Regions from separate parts of the Telluria sp. PB2R4 genome, predicted to be linked through region 2. Evidence: predicted binding sites of a transcription regulator. Region 2 holds the regulator's gene; the other holds the start of a gene.
What was found. The regulator LexA, encoded in region 2, represses DNA repair genes until DNA is damaged. The targets are predictions, from matches to a motif close to ACTGTATNNNNATACAGT.
Positions count from the first base shown of each region.

Region 1 (10,443 bases), on a different contig from region 2:
CAGGGGTTTTCGTAACCCGCTATCCCTGTTCATCCCGGATTTGAACGCGTGGGCGGGAGACCCGCCCACCCTACGTATGCATCCATTTCCTCTGGCGTCAGCTCAGCGATTCCTGTAGGGTGGGCGGCTGTGCCGCCCACGCGTTCAACCAGCGCAAGATCGGACGGGACGCATACATACAACAAACCCAGTCCACGAGACGCCCATGAAAAAACTCGCCCTGCCCCTCCTGCTCGGTCTCGCAGCCGCCGCAGCCCTGCCTTCCCACGCCGCCGCACCCGCCACGAAGCAAACCGCACCGTTCAAATTCGACCGCAAGGCCTACAGCATCGACCACAAGAAATTCGTGCTGTCCAACGGCCTGACCCTGCTGGTCCACACCGACCACAGCGTGCCGGTGGTCGGCGTGAACATGTGGTACCACGTCGGATCGCGCAACGAGAAGCGCGGCAAGACCGGCTTCGCCCACCTGTTCGAGCACTTCTTCTTCAACGGTTCCGAGAACTACCCGCACGGCTTCCGCGAGGCGATGGACGACCTCGGCGCGAACAACCGCAACGGCACCACCAACACCGACCGCACCAACTTCTTCGAAGACGTGCCGGTGTCGGCGCTCGAGCGCACCCTGTTCCTGGAATCGGACCGCATGGGCTTCCTCGCCAACTACATCTCGAAGGAGATGCTGGAGCGCGAGCGCGGCGTGGTGTCGAACGAGAAGCGCCAGGGCGAGAACCAGCCGTATGGCCGCGTGCGGATGGAAATCTCGGCCAAGATGTACCCATACTCGCACCCGTATTCGTGGTCGACGATCGGCTACATGGAAGACCTGCAGGCCGCCTCGCTGGACGACATCAAGGAGTGGTACCGCACCTACTACGGCCCGAACAACGCGGTGATCTCGCTGGCCGGCGACATCACGCCGGAACGCGCCTATGAACTGGTGAACAAGTACTTCGGCGCGATCCCGCCGGGCCCGCCACTGCCGCGTACCGAGAAGTGGATCCCGCAACTGGACCGCAACATCCGCGACGAGATGGAAGACCACGTGCCGCAAGTGCGCATCTACCGCAGCTGGCACACCTCGTCGTGGAAGGATGCCGACACCCAGCGCCTGAACCTGCTGGCCGGCGTGCTGGCCGGTTCCAAGAACGCGCGCCTGGACAAGCGCCTGGTGTACGAGAAGGGCATGGCCACCGGCGTCTCGGCCTATGTGAACGATGCGGAGCTGGGTGGCACCTTCAACCTGTCGGTCACCGTCAAGCCGGGCGTCGACCCGGTGGAAGTGGAACGCGAGATGGATCGCGTGGTGGCCGAGCTGCTCGAGAAGGGCCCGCTTGATGCTGAACTCAAGCGCGTGAAGACCCGCGACCTGGCCGACTTCGCACGCAGCCTGGAGCGCGTGGGCGGCATGGGCGGCCGTAACGACGTGCTGGCCGAAAGCCAGACCTACGGCGGCAAGCCGGACGCCTACCTCGACCGCCTCGAGCTGTTCGCCACCAGCAGCCCGGCGGACGTCAAGCTCGTGGCCAACCGCTGGCTGCGCGCCAACCACTACACGATGACGGTGAGGCCAACCGCCAAGCTGGCCGCGGCCAAGTCCACCCTGGACCGCAAGCAGCTGCCAGGCCTGGGCGAGGCCCCGGACGTCAAGTTCCCGGCGCTGCAGCGCGCCCAGCTGAAGAACGGCCTGAAGGTCGTGCTGCTCGAACGCCACACCGCGCCGATCGTCAACGTCTCGCTGGCGGTCGACGCCGGCGCGGCGTCGGACAGCACCGCCAAGGCCGGCGCCGCCTCGCTGGCCCTCGACCTGCTGGACAAGGGCACCAGGAACCGCGATGCCTTCGCCCTGTCGGATGCGCTGGAAAACCTGGGTGCGCGCCTGTACACCGGCACTTCGCAGGACCAGTCGCTGGTGCGCCTGCAGGCCACCAGCGCCAACCTGGCGCCGTCGCTCAACCTGATGGCCGAAGCCGCGCTGGCCCCGAGCTTCCCGCAAGACCAGTTCGCGCTGTCGAAGAGCCGCCGCATCGCCGGCATCGCCCAGGAAAAGGCGCAGCCGAACAGCCTGGCGCTGCGCCTCGTGCCCGCGGTGCTTTACGGCGCCGACCACGCCTACGGCAAGCCGGCGTCCGGCTTCGAAGGCAGCGTGCAAAGCCTGACCCGCGACGACCTGATGGCATGGCACGGCACCTGGTTCAAGCCGGGCAGCGCCACCATCGTCGTGGCCGGCGACACCACCATGGACAAGCTGCTGCCGGCGCTGGAAGCGAGCTTCGGCAAGTGGCAGCAGGGCACGGCGCCAGCCAAGAAGATGGCCACCGTCCCTGCCACCAGGGGCAAGCGCCTGATCCTGGTCGACAAGCCGGATGCGCCGCAGTCCACGATCGTCGCGACCCACGTCTCGCAGGCCTATGGCCAGCCGGAAGACCTGGCGATGGAACCGGTGATCACCAACTTCGGCGGCATGGCGACCTCGCGCCTGAACCGCAACCTGCGACTGGACAAGCATTGGAGCTACGGCACCAGCGCGCGCCTGTCAGAAGTGCGCGGCCAGCGTCCCTTCGTCATCATCGCGCCGGTGCAGACCGACAAGACGATCGAGGCGATGCGCGAAGTGCAGAAGGAACTGCGCGGCGTCGCGGGCGAGCGTCCGCTGGTAGGCAAGGAATACGAAAGCATCATGCGCAGCATGACGGCGCGCCTGCCGGGCCGCTACTCGACCCTCGCCGCGCTCGAATCGGCCGGGCTCGAAACCGTCAACCTGGGGCTGGCGGACGACTACTGGAGCAAGTACGCGTCGAACGTACGCGCCTTGAGCCAGGAGCAGCTGGCGGCAGCGTCGGGCAAGTTCATCAAGCCGGATGAGGCGGTGTGGATGGTGATCGGTGATCTGCGCAAGATCGAGGCGGGGGTGCGCTCGCTGGGTTGGGGTGAGGTGACCGTGGTCGACGCGGACGGCAAGCCGATTCGCTGATCGACTCCCTCTTGTTGTCCTGGAAAGCCCGGTCATTTGACCGGGCTTTTTTCATCTTGTCCCGCGATTGAACCGTCAGCGCGCCTGCATACGCCATCCGCACGTCCTGTGCATAGGTGCGCGATAGTATACTGTATGCCCATACAGTCCGAGGCGCGCGATGGAACTCAACGACAAACTGGAAATCCTGGCCGACGCCGCGAAATACGACGCGTCCTGCGCCAGCAGTGGCGCGCCGAAACGTTCGTCCGAAGACAAGGACGGCTTCGGCGCCACCACCGGCATGGGCATCTGCCACAGCTACACGCCGGACGGCCGCTGTGTATCGCTGCTCAAGATCCTGCTCACGAATTTCTGCATCTACGACTGCCAGTACTGCATCAACCGCCGCACGTCCAACGTGCCGCGCGCCCGCTTCTCGGTGGAAGAGGTGGTCAAGCTTACCCACGATTTCTACGTCCGCAACTACATCGACGGCCTGTTCCTGAGCTCGGGCATCATCCAGTCGGCCGACTACACCATGGAGCAGCTGGTGGCCGTGGCGCGCCAGCTGCGTGAAGTGCACAAGTTCCGCGGCTACATCCACCTCAAGACCATCCCGGACGCCGACCCGCTGCTGATCGAAGAAGCGGGCCGCTGGGCGGATCGCCTGTCGGTGAACATCGAGCTGCCGACCCACGACAGCGTGACCCGCCTGGCGCCCGAAAAGAACGTCCACACCATCAAGCTGGCGATGGGCTCGATCCGGCGCAAGCTGGACGAAAAGGCCGAGGAGCCGAAGGCGCCCAGCTTCGCCCCGGCCGGCCAGAGCACGCAGATGATCGTCGGCGCCGACGCCAGCGACGACCACACCATCCTGAACACGGCCGAGACGCTGTACGGCAGCTACAAGCTCAAACGCGTGTACTACTCGGCCTTCAGCCCGATTCCGCAAAGCCCGAAGAGCGTGCCGGCCGCGCCGCCCCCGCTGTTGCGCGAGCACCGCCTGTACCAGGCCGACTTCCTGCTGCGCGGCTACGGCTTCACGGCGGGCGAACTGATGCCGCAGTCGGGCAACCTGGCGCTCGACGTCGATCCCAAGCTGGGCTGGGCGCTGTCGAACCGCGAGCACTTCCCGCTCGACCTGAACCGCGCCGACGAGACCATGATCGCGCGCGTGCCGGGCATCGGCATCCGCAATGCCAAGCGCATCGTGGAGCTGCGGCGCCTGCGCCGCATCCGCTGGGAAGACCTGTCGCGCCTGCGCTGCAGCATGAAGAAGCTGGCGCCCTTCATCGTCACGGCCGACTACAAGCCCGTGCAAGGCGCGGCCAGCTCGCACCTGCTGCGGCGCCACCTGGCCGATGCGCCCGAGCAGATGAACCTGTGGCCGGAGCTGCAGGCGGCATGATCCAGGCGCCGCAGGTGGCCGACTTCGGTGCATGGCGCACGGCCGCGCGCGACCTGTTGCGCGCCGGCGTGCCGCCCGAAGCGGTCAACTGGGGCACGCCAGACGGAGGCGACCTGTTCTCGGGTGTGCCCCCGGCTGCGGGGCCGGACGATCATGGCGGCACCCCGATGCAGCAAACCCAATCGCCAAGACACGCTGCGCCACGCCTGCCGCGCGCGCTGCTGGAGATGCTGCAGAAAGCCGCGTGCTTCCGCGCCCCCGACCGCTGGGCTTTTCTTTACCGCGTGCTGTGGCGCTGGACCCAGGGCGAGCACGACGTGCAGTCGCCCGCCGATCCGGACGGCAGTCGCCTGCACGGCATGGTCAAGGCGGTGCGCCGCGAGGAGCACGACATGCATGCCTACATCCGATTCCGCGAGCGTCCGCTCGATGTCGGCGACCCGCGCTTCGTGGCCTGGTTCGAGCCGCACCACGACGTGTTGCCCCAGGTGGCCCAACACTTCGTGGCCCGCATGGGCAAGGTCAGCTGGATGATCGCCACGCCCGAGGCCAGCGTGCTGTGGGACGGCCAGTCGCTGCACAATACCGGCCCCCTGATGTCGAGCGCGGCCGACCTCGACGATGCCGGCGAAGCCCTGTGGCTCACCTATTACCGCAGCATCTTCAACCCGGCGCGCGTCAACGCCCAGCTGATGCAGAGCCACATCCCGTCGCGCTTCTGGAAGAACCTGCCGGAGGGCGCGATCGTGCCCGCCATGGTCAGCCAGGCCGAACTCGGCGCGCGCAAGATCGGCCAGGTGGAGGCGGTGGGCCGCAAGGGCGGCGCCACGATCCCGATCACCGCCGAGAAGGCGCAGCCGGACCGCGAGCAGCCCTCGAAGCTCGACGAATGCCGGCGTTGCGAGCTGTGGCAGTACGCCACCCAGGCGGTGGGCGGGGAGGGAGCAAAACACTCGCCCATCATGGTCGTGGGCGAGCAGCCGGGCGACCAGGAAGACCTGGCCGGCAAGCCCTTTGTGGGCCCGGCAGGCAAGCTGCTCGACCGCGTGTTCGCCCAGGCCGACGTCGACCGCAAGACGATCTACCTGACCAACGCCGTCAAGCACTTCAAATGGGAACCGAAAGGCAAGCGCCGCATCCACAAGACCCCGGCCCAGCGCGAGGTCGAGGCTTGCCACTACTGGCTGGAAAAGGAGCTGGCCGCGGTCAAGCCCAAGGTCATCGTGGCGATGGGCTCCACCGCCCTGAAGTCCGTCATGCGCAAGGGGACGGTCGCGCTGAAGGACTTCCTCGGCAAGCCGGTGCGCGTCGACGGCTGCTGGGTGGTGACGATCTACCACCCCTCCTACGTGCTGCGGGTGCCGGACGAAGCGGCCAAGCAGGAAGCCTTTTCGGTGATGGTCAAGGGGCTGAAGCTGGCGCACGAATTGCTCGAACGGCCAGATGCGCCCGAGCCGGAATGAATTGCCGGATTTGCTGAACTGTTGTGCAAGTGACGCACCAGCGTAAAAATCTCATTGTCGAATACTTCACAATCGCGTGAATATTCACTTTTCTCTCGTAATATTTCCGTACGGCATCAACTGCTGAGCTTTTGCTGAGTTGAGCGCCGCGATTGCGGACGGCGCCCTGCCTCCCTACGGACTGACGAGATACCATGATTTCCACATTACGCCGGCTGCTGCCGGCTCCCCTGTTGCTGCTGGCCCTGCCTGCCGCCCATGCCGGCGGCCAGGAAGCCGCTCCGGCTGCCACCGTCACCGGCATCGTCACCTTAACGTCCCAGTACGTCTCGCGCGGCATGCGCCAGAGCTGGGGCAAGCCCGCGCTGCAGGCGGGCCTCGATGCCGCGCATCCGAGCGGCTGGTCGCTCGGCACCTGGGCCTCGAGCGTCAGCGACCGCTTCATCGAGGGTGGCCGCCTCGAGTGGGACGTCTACGGCGGCTATGCCGGCACCATCGGGGCGGTGGGCTACAGCTTGACGGCCATGCATTACCGCTACCCGGGCGCCCGCATCGGCGCGACCGGTACGAAGTACGACTACACCGAACTGGTGCCCGGGCTGAGCTTCGGGCCCGCCTACGTGAAGTACTACCGCACGGTATCGCGCGATTTCTTCGGCATCACGGATGCGCGCGGCACCGGCTATCTCGACGTCGGCCTCAACCACGACCTGGGCGGCGGCACCACGCTCAACCTGCACCTGGGTGACGGCCGCGTCGCGGGCGCGGGCAACGACATGTGGGACTGGCGCGACGCGAAAGCGGGCGTCACCCGAAGCTTTGACGGCGGCTGGAGCATCGCCGCAGCCTACACCCGGGCCTGGGGCGCCACCGATGCCTACGACCGCTATACCACCGGCGTGCCGCGCGCAGACGGCAGCGTCGCCCATTCCAATCCCGCCAAGGGCACGCTTGCCGTGAGCCTGGCTCGCACATTCTGAAACACGGAGACCTTATGCTTGAAACGACGCAGCCGCGCCGCATGCGCGGCCTGACCCTTTCGCTCACCGCCAAGATCTGCGCCACCGCCACCGCGCTGGTGGTGCTCAGCCTCGGCGCCACTTCCACCTTCATCGGCATCGAAAGCAGCACCTCGTCGCAGGAAGCGGCGATGGCGCAGGCGCGCACCGCCACGCGCGAAGCCGCGGCATCGCTGCAGGGGCGCATCGGCGCCGGCCTGGCGCAGGTGCAGGCGATGTCGACCTCGATGGAAGCCGTGCGCGGCTCCGAGTTGCCGCTGGCGCGCGAGCAGGTCAACAGCATGGTCAAGGCCTCGCTGCTGGCGAGTGCCGACTTCGTCGGCACCTCAGTGGCCTTCGAGCCGGACGCATTCGACGGCAAGGACGCAGAGTACGCCGGCAAGTCGCCCGAATACGACGCCACCGGCCGCTTCATGCCCTACTGGAACCGCGGTGCGGACGGCGCCGTGCGCGCGGAACCGATCGTGTTCACCACGACGCCCGGCGCCAACGACTGGTACGACGTGCCGAAGGCAACCCGCAAGCCGCACTTCACCGAGCCCTACATGTACCCGATCAACGGCAAGAACGAGCTGATCGCCTCGCTCGCCGCGCCGATCATCGTGAATGGCCAGTTCATGGGCGTGACCACCGCCGATTTCATGCTGGTCGGCCTGGGCAAGATCCTGGCCGGGATGCAGCGTGTCGAAGGCGGCACGCTGGCGCTGGTATCGAACGGCGGCCTGTATGCGAGCCACGCCGACCACGCGCGCAACGGCAAGAAGGCGGACGACCTGCCGGCCGCGGCGCTCGAGGCGGTGCGCCAGGGTAAGCCCTACGAATTCATCGAAAGCGGCAAGATCCACCTGCTGCAGCCGCTGCGCTTCCACCCCGACATGGGCGCCTGGTCGATCTCGCTGACCTTCCCGGAAAGCGTCGCCACCGCCTCGTCGCGCGCGTTGGTCGGCTACGCGCTGATGGTGTCGGTGGTGTGCGCCATCATCGCCGCCTTCGTGATGGTGTCAGTGCTGCGCCGCCTGACCCGCCCGCTGCGCGTGCTCGGCGCCGCCATGACCGACCTCTCGAGCGGCAACGCGGACCTGAGCGCCCGCCTGGCCGTGAAGGGCAAGGACGAGCTGGCGCAGATCGCCAGTGGCTTCAACGGCTTCGTCGCCAAGATCCAGGACGTGCTGGCGCGTGTGCGTAGCAGCTCGGATGCGGTGGCGGTGGCCTCGAACGAGATCCGCCAGGGCAATACCGACCTGTCGGTGCGCACCGAGCAGCAGGCCAGCGCGCTGGAAGAGACTGCAGCGTCGATGGAAGAGCTGACCGGCACCGTGAAGCAGAACGCCGACAACGCGCGCCAGGCCAACCAGCTGGCCGGGTCGGCCAGCGAGATCGCCCTGCGCGGCGGCGACGTGGTGGCCCAGGTGGTGACGACCATGGCCTCGATCAGCGACTCGTCGAAGAAGGTGGTCGACATCATCGGCGTCATCGACGGCATCGCCTTCCAGACCAATATCCTGGCGCTGAACGCCGCCGTCGAAGCGGCGCGTGCCGGCGAGCAGGGCCGCGGCTTCGCGGTCGTGGCGACCGAGGTGCGCAACCTGGCGCAGCGCAGCGCTGCGGCGGCAAAGGAAATCAAGGCCCTGATCGGCGACTCCGTGGACAAGGTCAGCATGGGCACCATGCTGGTCGAGGAAGCCGGCAAGACGATGGGCGAGGTGGTGTCCAGCGTGCGCCGCGTGAGCGACATCGTGGCCGAGATCAGCGCCGCGAGCGCGGAGCAGAGCACCGGCATCGGCCAGGTCAACCAGGCCATCGTGCAGATGGACGGCGTGACCCAGCAGAATGCGGCGCTGGTCGAGGAAGCGGCGGCCGCGGCGGAAAGCCTGCAGCAGCAGGCGGCCACCCTGGTCGCGCTGGTCGGGCAGTTCCAGGTCGAGGAAAGCACTCGCCCGCAACCCGGTGCACGCCGGGTCGCAACTGCGGCACCGGCGCAGGCGAGGCTGGGCATGCAGGCGGCATGAAATCGCAGGGCGCCGCAGGGTTTAAGTAAGGGCTCATATTGACGAGCTAAGCTTGCCGGACAATCAACAACAAGGATGTCCCGATGCTGAAACTTGCGATCCTGCCGGCGCTGTGCCTGGCCCTGTGCGCGGCGCCCTCATTGGCCCAGACCAACGATGCGCCGGCCGCGCCTGCGGTGGTGGCTGCATCCGCCGACGCGGCGCCGGCCTCGCCCGAACAGATCCTTGTGGTCGGCCAGAAGCCCGGCCCCGGCATGTGGAAGGTGTCGAAGGGCGATCACGTGCTGTGGATCTTCGGCGACTACGCGCCGCTGCCCATCAAGATGCAATGGCGCTCGCACGAAGTCGACGCCGTCATCGCACGTTCGCAGGAATACCTGGCGCCTCCCAGCGCCAGCGCCCAGGTGGGCTACCTGAAGGGGGCGCTGCTGCTGCCTTCGCTCATCGGCATCAACAAGATCCCCGACGGCGCCACGCTGCGCGAGGTGCTGCCGCCGGACGTCTACGCGCGCTGGCAGCCGATGAAGGCGAAGTACCTGCCCAAGAACGACGAGCGCGAGCGCCCGGTGTTCGTAGCGGGGCAGCTGTTCAGCGCTGCCCTGGCGCAGGCTGGACTGACCACCAGGACGGGTGTACGCAAGCAGATCGAGAAGATGGTCGACGAGAAGAAGCTGAAGGTGACCAGGCCCAGGATCGATCTCCCGATGGATAACGCGCGGCGCATGATCAAGGACTTCAAGAAGTCGCCGGTCGAGGACGCGCAATGCCTGAACTCGACGATCGTCCGGCTGGAAACGGACATCGATGCGATGCGCGTGCGCGCCAACGCCTGGGCCAAGGGCGACATCGACGGCATCCGCAAGCTCGACTTCGTCGACCAGGAAGAAAACTGCCGCGAGGTGGTCTTCAACAGCCCCGCGGTACGCGACGATCCGGCCTTCCAGTCGATACGGCCGCGCCTGAAGGCGCTGTGGCTGGCCGCGGCGGAGAGCGCGCTGGAGCGCAATGCCTCGACCTTCGCGCTGCTGCCCATGCGCGACATCCTCGATCCGAAGGGACCAGTGGCGGCGCTGGCGGCGAAGGGCTATACGGTCGAGCAGCCGGAATAAGCCTCGCGATGCTCGATGCAGCGCCAAGCATGGCCAATACAAGCGACGCGCGTCCCCTGGAAATTTGTCAAAGCCCGGCAAACGCGCGTAGAATGCTGGCAACGCGGGTGTAGCTCAATGGTAGAGCAGAAGCTTCCCAAGCTTACGACGAGGGTTCGATTCCCTTCACCCGCTCCAGTCTTCATGCCTTCTCCCGAGCATCACACCCCCCAGCGGCCAGTGCCAGTCGCACCAGGCGCGTCGTCGCATCGTCCGGGCACGGCCTGTCCGTGAAACCCAGGCGCTGCGCAAGCCGGCGCATGGGCATGTTCAGGGCCAGGACATAACCCTCCATGCATCGCAATCCCTGTGCCCTGGCGTGTGCGATCAGTATCCCCAACAGGCGACTCGCCAGGCCGAGCCCGTGCCAGTCATCGGCGACTGTAACTGCAAACTCGCAGGTATCGCTGCCGGGATCGCCAACATAGCGGGCGCCCGCG
Region 1 covers NZ_JCASIC010000002.1:129,059-139,501, forward strand. Annotated here, with positions in the region: gene AC56LU_RS04040 (SEL1-like repeat protein) at 1-15, shown strand, start outside; gene AC56LU_RS04045 (M16 family metallopeptidase) at 206-2,974, shown strand; gene AC56LU_RS04050 (putative DNA modification/repair radical SAM protein) at 3,135-4,364, shown strand; gene AC56LU_RS04055 (UdgX family uracil-DNA binding protein) at 4,361-5,827, shown strand; gene AC56LU_RS04060 (TorF family putative porin) at 6,022-6,807, shown strand; gene AC56LU_RS04065 (methyl-accepting chemotaxis protein) at 6,822-8,855, shown strand; gene AC56LU_RS04070 (TraB/GumN family protein) at 8,939-9,964, shown strand; tRNA gene AC56LU_RS04075 (tRNA-Gly) at 10,068-10,141, shown strand; gene AC56LU_RS04080 (GNAT family N-acetyltransferase) at 10,146-10,443, opposite strand, start outside.
Region 1: a site for LexA is predicted at 3,105-3,122, ahead of AC56LU_RS04050 (putative DNA modification/repair radical SAM protein). Genes of this name have one in related genera too.

Region 2 (10,443 bases):
AACTGCACCCGAAGGTCGTCGACCTCGAACCGAAGAGGTTGGAAAAGCCCGTCGACAAGCCCGCCGTCAAGGCGCCGGAGACGAAGCCGCCCCAGGATGACGCCGCACGTGCCATCGCCATCCTCGAGGGCAAGCCGGCCGTCAAAGCTGCCGGCCCGTCGCAGAAATACGTGGTGCAGGTCGCTGCGCTGGCAACCCAGCAGAAGGTCGACGAGCTGCAGGGCCGCCTGCGTGCGGCCGGCGTCTCCTCGTTCACCGAGAAGTCCGGTGAGCTGATCCGCGTGCGCGTGGGTCCGTACACCAGGGAAGAGGGCGAGAAGATCCGCTCCAAGCTGATCAGCATGGGCCTGTCGGGCAGCATGGTGCCGCTCTGATGCGGCACCGTACCAGGGTGTTGGCGGCGTGACCATTTTCGATTACCTCGTCTTGTTCGTACTGGGTTCGTCCGTCGTCATTTCCACCCTGCGCGGGCTGGTGAAGGAGATCCTGTCGCTGCTGGGCTGGATCGTGGCCTTCGTGGTGGCGAACGCCTACGGCGCCCAGTTGGCGCCAATGCTGCCACAATTGGTGCCCGGCGAGACCGCGCGCCTGATCATGGCCTTCGTGCTGCTCTTCCTCGGCGTGCGCATCCTGATGGGCCTGTTGTCGCTGGCGATCGGGGCGCTGATCACGGCCACCGGCCTGAGCCTCGCGGACCGCGGGCTGGGCGGATTGTTTGGATTGGCGCGCGGCATTGTAATCGTGCTGGCCGCCGTCATATTGTGTGGGATGACGTCCATCCCGCAGCAGGATTTCTGGAGAAACGCGCTGCTCTCGCCGATGGCGGAAACCGGAGCGCGCACCGTCAAACCCTTTCTCCCTGCCGCACTCGGGCAGCACATCAGGTTCTGAATTCGGTTTCATTTTTGTAATCAGGCAGTCCAGTTTTAGGAGCGCACCATGTGTGGCATCGTCGGCGTCGTCTCGAACAATCCCGTTAACCAGCTTCTCTATGACGCATTGCTGCTCCTGCAGCACCGCGGCCAGGACGCGGCGGGCATTGCAACCAATCACAGCAGCATGTTCTCGATGTACAAGGCCAACGGCCTGGTACGCGACGTGTTCCGCACCCGTAACATGCGTTCGCTGCAGGGCAATACCGGTATCGGCCACTGCCGCTACCCGACCGCCGGCTCGTCGAGCGAGGAAGAAGCCCAGCCGTTTTACGTGAACGCGCCCTTCGGCATTACCCTGGCCCACAACGGCAACCTGACCAACCAGGCCGCGCTCAAGGAAGAGCTGTTCCGTAACGACCGCCGCCACATCAACACCGATTCCGACTCGGAAGTGCTGCTGAACGTGCTGGCCCACGAGATCCAGGAAGCGGCCGACGGCTACAACCTGGATAAAGACGCCGTGTTCAAGGCAGTCGCCGCGGTGCACCGCCGCGTGCGCGGCGCCTATGCGGTGGTGTCGCAGATCGCCGGCCACGGCATGCTGGCCTTCCGCGATCCGTTCGGCATCCGTCCGCTGTGCCTCGGCATGAACGAGAGCGAGCATGGCACCGAATACCTGGTGGCGAGCGAATCGGTGGCGCTCGAAGGCCTGGGCTTCCGCTTCGTGCGCGACATCGCGCCGGGCGAGGCCATCTTCATCGACAACGACGGCAACATGTACGAGCAGCAGTGCGCCGAGAACCCGTCGCTGAACCCCTGCGCCTTCGAATACGTCTACCTGGCCCGTCCGGACTCGGTGATCGACGGCGCTTCGGTGTACGCGACCCGCCTGCGCATGGGCGAATACCTGGCCGACAAGATCCGCCAGGAGATTCCGGTCGACGAGATCGACGTGGTCATGCCGATCCCCGACTCCTCCCGTCCGGCAGCGATCCAGCTGGCCCTGAAACTGGGCGTCGAGTACCGCGAAGGCTTCATCAAGAACCGCTACATCGGCCGCACCTTCATCATGCCTGGGCAAGGGATGCGCAAGAAATCGGTGCGCCAGAAGCTCAACGCGATCGCCTCCGAGTTCAAGGACAAGAACGTGCTGCTGGTCGACGACTCGATCGTGCGCGGCACCACCAGCCGCGAGATCGTGCAGATGGCGCGCGATGCAGGCGCTCGAAAAGTGTTCTTCGCCTCGGCCGCGCCGCCGGTGCTGTACCCGAACGTGTACGGCATCGACATGCCGACCCGCGACGAGCTGATCGCCCACGGCCGCACCGTCGAGGAAGTCTGCGCCGAGATCACCGCCGACCGCCTGGTCTACCAGGATGTCGACGCGCTCAAGCGCGCGATCTCCGACGTCAATCCGGCGCTGAAGAACTTCGAGGCGTCCTGCTTCGACGGCGTGTACGTGACCGGCGACGTGACCCCGGAATACCTCGACCGCCAGGAAACCGCGCGCCATAACCCGAAGAAAAACCAGGTCGAGGATCCGGTGCGCACCCAGCTGAACCTGAACACGCCGGCAGCCGCCGAGTAAGGTTGTGGGCATGAGCGAGAAAACCTACGGTTTCACGACCACCATCCTGCACAACGACCGCCGCAAGACGATCGAGCAGGGCTCGCTGCACAAGCCGGTGCATACTTCGGTGGCCTTCGGCTACGGCGACGCACGCCAGCTGGCATCGGTATTCCAGGGCAAGGAGCCGGGCTTCCGCTATGGCCGCCAGGGCAACCCGACCGTGAGCGCGCTCGAGGACAAGATCAGCAAGATGGAAGACGGCGTCGGCACCCTGTGCTTTGCCACCGGCATGGGCGCCATCGGCGCGCTGTTCCAGGCGCTGCTCAAGGCCGGCGACCACGTCGTCTCGTCCTCCTTCCTGTTCGGGAACACCAACAGCCTGTGGCAGACGGTGGCGGGGCAGGGCGTGGGCGTGGACTTCGTCGACGCCACCGACGTCGCCAATGTCGAAGCGGCCCTCAAGCCGGAGACGCGCATGGTCTTTGTAGAGACCATCGCCAATCCGCGCACCCAGGTGGCCGACCTGGCCCGTATCGGCCGGTTGTGCCGCGAACGGGGCATCCTGTACGTGGTGGATAACACCATGACCACGCCCTGGCTGTTCCGTCCGAAGGCGGTGGGCGCGGGCCTGGTGGTCAATTCGCTGACCAAGTCGATCGGCGGCCACGGCAACGCCCTCGGCGGCGCCCTCACCGACACCGGCCTGTTCGACTGGAGCGCCTATCCGAACATCGCGGCCAACTTCCGCAAGCAGCCGGCAAGCGCACAGGGCCTGGCCCAGCTGCGCGCCAAGGCCTTGCGCGACTTCGGCGCCGCACTCGGGCCGGAAGCGGCGCACCACATCGCGGTGGGCGCCGAGACGCTGGCGCTGCGCATGGAACGCACGAGCAGCAACGCGCTGGCGCTGGCGCAGATGCTGGAAGCCGATCCGCGGGTGTCGGCGGTCCACTACCCGGGTCTGGCGTCGCATCCACAGCACCGCATCACCGGGGAACTGTTCCGTTCCGGCGGCTCCCTGATGAGCTTTGAGCTGCGCGAGGATATCGACCCCTTCGACTACCTGAACCGCCTGAAGCTCGGCATCCCGGCCAGCAACCTGGGCGACACCCGCACCCTGGTGATTCCGGTGGCGCACACGATCTTCTTCGAGATGGGCGCCGAGCGGCGCGCCAGCATGGGCATCGCCGAGTCGCTGATCCGCGTATCGGTCGGCATCGAGGATACCGACGACCTGCTGGCGGACTTCCGCCAGGCGCTCGACGCGTAGCAAAACGGCAACCCTCGGGTTGCCGTTTCTCGTAGGGTGGGCGGCTCCCCCGCACTGCCGGATCAGCGCCACCGTGGGCGCCGCCCACGCGTTCAAACAGTCTGTGCGTTGCGGCGGCTCTACTCGACGGGGATTTGAACGCGTGGGCGGCAAATACGGTGTGGATGCATCGACGCATCAGGTGGAGCCGCCCACCCTACGGGGTCCTGCAGCATTTTGTTTCAGCGGTTGAGCAAGGCAGCACATTGCCGCTATCATGGGATTCCTGTTCCCCATCCATTATCTGCCCATGAAGACCAAGCTGTTCCTTGCATCCCTGCTGCTGTGCGGCGCCGCCTTTGCCGGCGAGCTGGAAGACGCCAACGCCCTGTTCGAGAAGAAGGACTACGCGGGCGCGCTGAAGATCTATACCAAGCTGGCCAATGCCGGCAATCCGGCGGCGCAGCAGGCGCTGGGCCAGATGTACTGGTATGGCGAAGCGGGGCAGGTGGACGAAGCGAAGGCCGAAGCGCTGTTCAAGAAGGCGGCGGCCAAGGGCGACAAGGTGGCGATCGCCTCGCTGGAGCTGATGGACCAGCGCGTCAAGCGGCGCAAGGACATCGACTACTGGATCAAGGGCTACGATGGCGAAGACCTGAAAGCGGGCGAGTACCGCTGCGTCGCGCCACGCATTCCCGCGATGTCGAAGGTCAATGCCGATATCGACCGTATCAGCGCGGCCGTGCTGGCGTGGCAGGAATGCTACAACAAGTACGTCACCAACCTGAATGCCTCGATGCCGCTGACCAAGCGTGTCCCGGACGAGGTCCGAAAACTGATGAACAAGGAAGAGCTTGAAAAATCGAACGCCCACCTGGTCCAGCTGGGGGAGAACCTGAGCGAAGAGGCGAAGGTGAGTTCGAAGCTGGTGCTGGCGGACTACGCCGCCTGGCGCTCCGCGACCGAGGCCTTTGTGGCCCAGCACAACCAGATCGTGAAGTCGGCCCCGAAGGACTCGCACTGGGCGGACAAGAAGATTCAGTAAGGCAGGCGACCGGCGACCGGCGCCCGCGTTCGTGGATGAACGCGGGGCTGCGGCGCAGGAATCAATGCCAGCTGCGCATCAGGCCGACGGCCAGGCCCTCCAGTGCGAACTCGTCTTCCGGCGACACCTGGATGACCTTGAAGTCCGGATTCTCCGGCAGCAGCTCGACCAGGTTGCCGGTCTTGCGGTAGCGCTTGACCGTCACTTCTTCGCCGAGACGGGCGACCACGATCTGGCCGTTCTTGGCGCTGTCGATCTTCTTGACCGCCAGGAAGTCGCCGTCGCAGATGCCGGCGTCGCGCATCGACCAGCCCTTGACCTTCAGCAGGAAGTCGGGACGGGCCGAGAACATGGCGGCGTCGACGGAGTAGGTGGCTTCGACGTGTTCCTGGGCCAGGATCGGCGAGCCGGCGGCGACGCGGCCGACCAGCGGCAGCGACATCATGAGGGCCGGCGGAACCAGCGGGATCTGCTCGACCGAGGCGCCGATGAGGCGGATGCCGCGCGAGGTGCCCGGCGAAATCTCGATGGCGCCCTTGCGCGCCAGCGCCTGCAGGTGCTCCTCGGCCGCATTGGCCGACTTGAAGCCCAGCTCGGCCGCGATTTCGGCGCGGGTCGGCGGGAAACCGGTATTCTCGATCGCTTCCTTGATCAGGTTGAGGATCTGTTCTTGCCTTGCAGTGAGCTTGAGCATGGGTGTTATACGGCAATGGGTTGTAAGAGCAGACTGTATTTTTGTACAGTATTCCCGGATGCGCAAGGGAAAACACGGGAAAAGTGCAAAAAAATTGTGCGCCACAGCCAGGCTTCCCATCCCCCCATTTCTCGGGCTATAATAGCCGGCTTACCCTTCCCACACTCGTCTTGACGCCGAGGTGGGCATTTGTTTAAACGTCCTTAAGGAGTGTTGCATGCGTCATTATGAAATCGTTTTTATCGTCCACCCGGACCAGAGCGAGCAAGTTCCGGCGATGATCGAGCGTTACAAGGCCAGCGTGACCGCGCGCGGCGGTAACATCCATCGCGTGGAAGACTGGGGCCGTCGCCAGATGGCTTACCAGATCCAGAAGCTGCCGAAAGCCCACTACATCTGCATGAACATCGAGTGCGACAATGAGACCCTGGTCGAGCTGGAAACCGCATTCAAGTTCAATGATGCCGTCCTGCGTCACCTGACCGTCAAGATGAAGAAGGCTGAAACCGCACCGTCGCCGATGATGAAGTCGGTCCAGCGCGAAGACGCAGCCAAGAGCCACCGTGCAGAAGCAGCCGCTCCGGCAGCTGCCCCAGCCGCAGCAGCTGCCTAAGTTTTTCCCAGGGAATCCAGTAGCAAGACAGCGCAGTGAATCAGTTCCAGCTCATCGCGACCATCGCGGAGCGTGACGTACTGCGTTTCACCCCGGCCGGCGTCCCCATCGTGGGCGCGATCCTGAGGCACGATTCGCAGCAGGTGGAAGCCGGAGTGGCAAGGCAGGTCGCGTTTGAAATCCCTGCGCTCGGCGCGGGCGAGATTTCAGGCAGGCTGCAAAGCGCAGAACTCGGCGCCGCCTACCGCTTCGAAGGATTCCTCGCACGGAAGAACCGCAACAGCAAAGCCTTGGTATTTCACATCATTGATTTCAGTGCCGCCTAAAACTCGGCGCAATTTAGATTAGATACAGGAGCCTAAAATGGCATTCGGTAAAAAGTTCGACAAAAACAAAGCTAAAGAGAAACTCAAGCGCAAACAGCAGAACCCGCTGTTCAAGCGTAAGAAGTTCTGCCGCTTCACCGCAGCAAACGTGGAACAGGTCGATTACAAAGACGTCGACACCCTGAAGGACTTCGTCCAGGAAAACGGCAAGATCATGCCGGCACGTCTGACCGGCACCAAGGCGCACTACCAGCGCCAGGTCGACACCGCCATCAAGCGCGCCCGTTACCTCGCGCTGCTGCCGTACACCGACCTGCACCACGGTTAATTCCCGTCGTACAGATCAGATCTTCTGGAGAAAAATATGCAAATTATCCTTTTGGAAAAAGTTGTTAACGTCGGCAACCTGGGCGACGTCGTCAAGGTCAAGGACGGTTACGCACGTAACTTCCTGATCCCGCAAAAAATGGCACGCCGTGCTACCGCCGCTGCCGTGGCCGAGTTCGAAGTCAAGCGCGCCGAGCTGGAAAAAGCTGCTGGCGAAAAGCTGTCGGCTGCCCAGGCACAAGGCGACAAGCTGAGCGGCATGACCGTCACCATCGCCCAGAAGGCGGGCGTGGACGGCCGTCTGTTCGGTTCGGTCACCAACTTCGACATCGCAGAAGCCCTGAGCAAGCAAGGCTTCCCGGTCGAGAAGTCGCAGGTTCGCCTGCCGACCGGCCCGCTGAAGACCACTGGTGAATTCCCGGTTGCCGTCGCGCTGCACACCGACGTCGTCACCGAGATCACCATCGCCGTCGTCGGCGAAGCTGCCTAAGAGCCTAACAATTCCTCCATGGCGGCGTTGCACCGCCTCGCCGTACTAGCGTACTGTCTTCGGCGCTGCGCCTTGCCCTGGAGGTTTGTTAGACTCTTAAATAGCACCAAGTTTTTGTTGCATAAATGAAAAAGCCGGGCTCGCCCGGCTTTTTTTACGTCCTGAAAAACTCGGCAATTATGACAGCCGTATGACAGGAGAAGGTATAATGCCCGCCATGAATTCCCCAGCCGATCCGCAAGTCGATTCCCTGCGCATCCCACCGCATTCCATCGAAGCAGAGCAGTCCGTCATCGGCGGCCTCCTGCGCGATAACGCGGCGTGGGACCGTATTGCCGACTTCATGAACGCGGACGATTTCTACCGCTACGACCACCGCATCATCTTCGAACAGATGGTTCGCCTGATCAACGCCGGCAAGCCGGCCGACGTGATCACGGTCTATGAAGCCTGCAACAACCTCGGCAAGGCCGAGGACGTCGGCGGGCTGCAGTACCTGAATGCGATGGCGCAGAACACGCCGTCGGCGGCCAACATCCGCCGCTATGCCGAGATCGTGCGCGACCGCGGCATCCTGCGCAAGCTCATCACCGTCGCCGACGAAATCTCGGGCAATGCGTTTAATCCGCAGGGCAAGGAAGTCAAGCAGATGCTCGACGAGGCCGAATCGAAGATCTTCGCGATCGCCGAAACCGGCTCGCGCGGCCAGCAGGGCTGGAACCCGATCCAGCCGCTGCTGACGCAAGTCGTCGAGCGCATCGACGAACTGTATTCGCGCGAAAACCAGGGCGAGATCACCGGCGTGCCGACCGGCTTCATCGACCTCGACCGCATGACCTCGGGCCTGCAGCCGGGCGACCTGGTGATCGTCGCCGGCCGTCCGTCGATGGGCAAGACCGCGTTCTCGGTCAACATCGGCGAGAACGTCGCGATCGAAGCCGGCCTGCCGGTGGCCGTGTTCTCGATGGAGATGGGCGGCGCCCAGCTGGCCATGCGTATGCTCGGCTCGGTCGGCCAGCTCGACCAGCACCGCCTGCGTACCGGCCGCCTCAACGACGAGGATTGGCCGCGCCTGACGCACGCCATCCAGAAGATGAACGACGCCCAGCTCTACATCGACGAGACGCCGGCGCTGAACCCGATCGAGATGCGCGCACGGGCACGACGCCTGGCGCGCCAGTGCGGCAAGCTGGGCCTGATCATCGTCGACTACCTGCAGCTGATGCAGGGCAGCCAGCCGGGCGACAACCGCGCGGCCGAGATCTCCGAGATCTCGCGAAGCCTGAAAGGCCTGGCCAAGGAGCTGCATTGCCCGGTCATTGCACTGTCCCAGCTGAACCGCTCGCTGGAACAACGCCCCAATAAACGTCCCGTCATGTCCGACCTGCGCGAATCGGGCGCTATCGAACAGGATGCCGACGTGATCATCTTCCTGTATCGCGACGAGGTCTACAACCCCGACTCGCCCGATAAAGGAACTGCCGAGATCATCATCGGTAAGCAGCGTAACGGCCCGATCGGGGCAATTCGCCTTACCTGGATCGGCCAGTACACCAAGTTCGGCAATTACAGCGGCAACCTGAGCGTCTACCAGGGCGACTAGGTTTCAAAGCCGCGCATTCACACCATGTTCCGCTGCCAGCCGTGGCGGCGGTTTCGAAGTCCCAAGAGATTCACAACGGAGAATAATATGTTTGGACGCCTGATGCCCCAGGAGGGCAAGTTTTTTGACCTGTTCAACCAGCACGCAGCCCTGTGCGTGAAGGGCGCGCAGGAGATGGTCGGCCTGATGACCAACTTCGACGACCTGGAAAATCGCACCCACGCCGTCGAGAGCATCGAGAAGCAGGCCGACAAGATCACCTACGCCACGGTCGACATGCTGCACAAGACCTTCATCACCCCGATCGACCGCGACGACATCCACAAGCTGATCACCAGCATGGACGACATCCTCGACATGATGGAAGACGCGGCCCAGACCGTCTCGCTGTACGACCTGCATGCGGTGACCCCGGAAGCCGCGCGCCTGGCCGAGCTGTGCCTGTCGTGCTGCCTGAAGGTGCAGGAAGCCGTCGGCCTGCTGCACGACATGGGCAACGCCCAGAAGATCGTCGCCATCTGCGAAGAGATCGACCGCTTCGAGTCGGACGCCGACCACGTGATGCGCGCCGCCATGTCGAAACTGTTCCGCGACGAGCCTGACGTGCGCAACCTGATCAAGATGAAGGCCATCTACGAGATCCTCGAGACGGTCACCGACCGCTGCGAAGACGTGGCCAATATCGTCGAAGGCATCATCGTCGAGAACGCGTAAGCGTCAACAGCGCTGCGCGCATAACAAGAACAGACATGGATACTCTCAACATCAGCATTTACGTGCTGGGCTTCCTGGTGCTGCTGGCACTGGTATTCGACTTCATGAACGGCTTCCACGATTCGGCGAACTCGATCGCCACCGTGGTCTCGACCGGCGTCCTGAAGCCCCAGCATGCGGTGGCAATGGCGGCCTTCTTCAACTTCATCGCGATCTTCGTGGTCAGCATGAAGGTGGCGCAGACCATCGGCAAGGGCACCATCGACCCGCACGTGGTCGACCATTACGTGATCTTCGGCGCCCTGGTCGGGGCGATCACTTGGAACATCATCACCTGGTACTACGGCATTCCGTCCTCGTCCTCGCACGCCCTGATCGGCGGCCTGGTGGGCGCCGCGGTGGCCAAGTCGGGCACCGGCGCGCTGATCGCCGGCGGCTTGATCAAGACCGTGGTGTTCATCGTGGTGGCGCCGATGCTGGGCTTTATCCTCGGCTCGACCATCATGCTGCTGGTCTCGTGGATTTTCGTGAAATCCACTCCGCGCAAAGTGGACGTCTGGTTCCGCCGCCTGCAGCTGGTCTCGGCGGCAGGCTATTCGCTCGGCCACGGCGGCAACGACGCCCAGAAGACCATGGGCATCATCTGGATGCTCCTGATCGCGGCCGGCGTCACCAATGCGAACGACGCCTATCCGCCAGCCTGGGTCATCATCTCGTGCTATGCCGCGATTGCTTTCGGTACGCTGTTCGGCGGCTGGCGCATCGTCAAGACCATGGGCCAGAAGATCACCAAGCTCAAACCGGTGGGCGGCTTCTGCGCCGAAACCGGCGGCGCCATGACCCTCTTGATGGCGAGTTTCTTCGGCATCCCGGTCTCGACCACCCACACCATCACCGGCGCCATCGTCGGCGTGGGCGCCTCGCAGAAGATGTCGGCGGT
Region 2 covers NZ_JCASIC010000004.1:183,056-193,498, forward strand. Annotated here, with positions in the region: gene AC56LU_RS09230 (SPOR domain-containing protein) at 1-374, shown strand, start outside; gene AC56LU_RS09235 (CvpA family protein) at 403-891, shown strand; gene purF (amidophosphoribosyltransferase) at 940-2,463, shown strand; gene AC56LU_RS09245 (cystathionine gamma-synthase family protein) at 2,474-3,712, shown strand; gene AC56LU_RS09250 (tetratricopeptide repeat protein) at 3,969-4,736, shown strand; gene lexA (transcriptional repressor LexA) at 4,798-5,430, opposite strand; gene rpsF (30S ribosomal protein S6) at 5,648-6,043, shown strand; gene priB (primosomal replication protein N) at 6,079-6,369, shown strand; gene rpsR (30S ribosomal protein S18) at 6,407-6,697, shown strand; gene rplI (50S ribosomal protein L9) at 6,734-7,186, shown strand; gene AC56LU_RS09280 (replicative DNA helicase) at 7,404-8,789, shown strand; gene AC56LU_RS09285 (DUF47 domain-containing protein) at 8,877-9,503, shown strand; gene AC56LU_RS09290 (inorganic phosphate transporter) at 9,539-10,443, shown strand, end outside.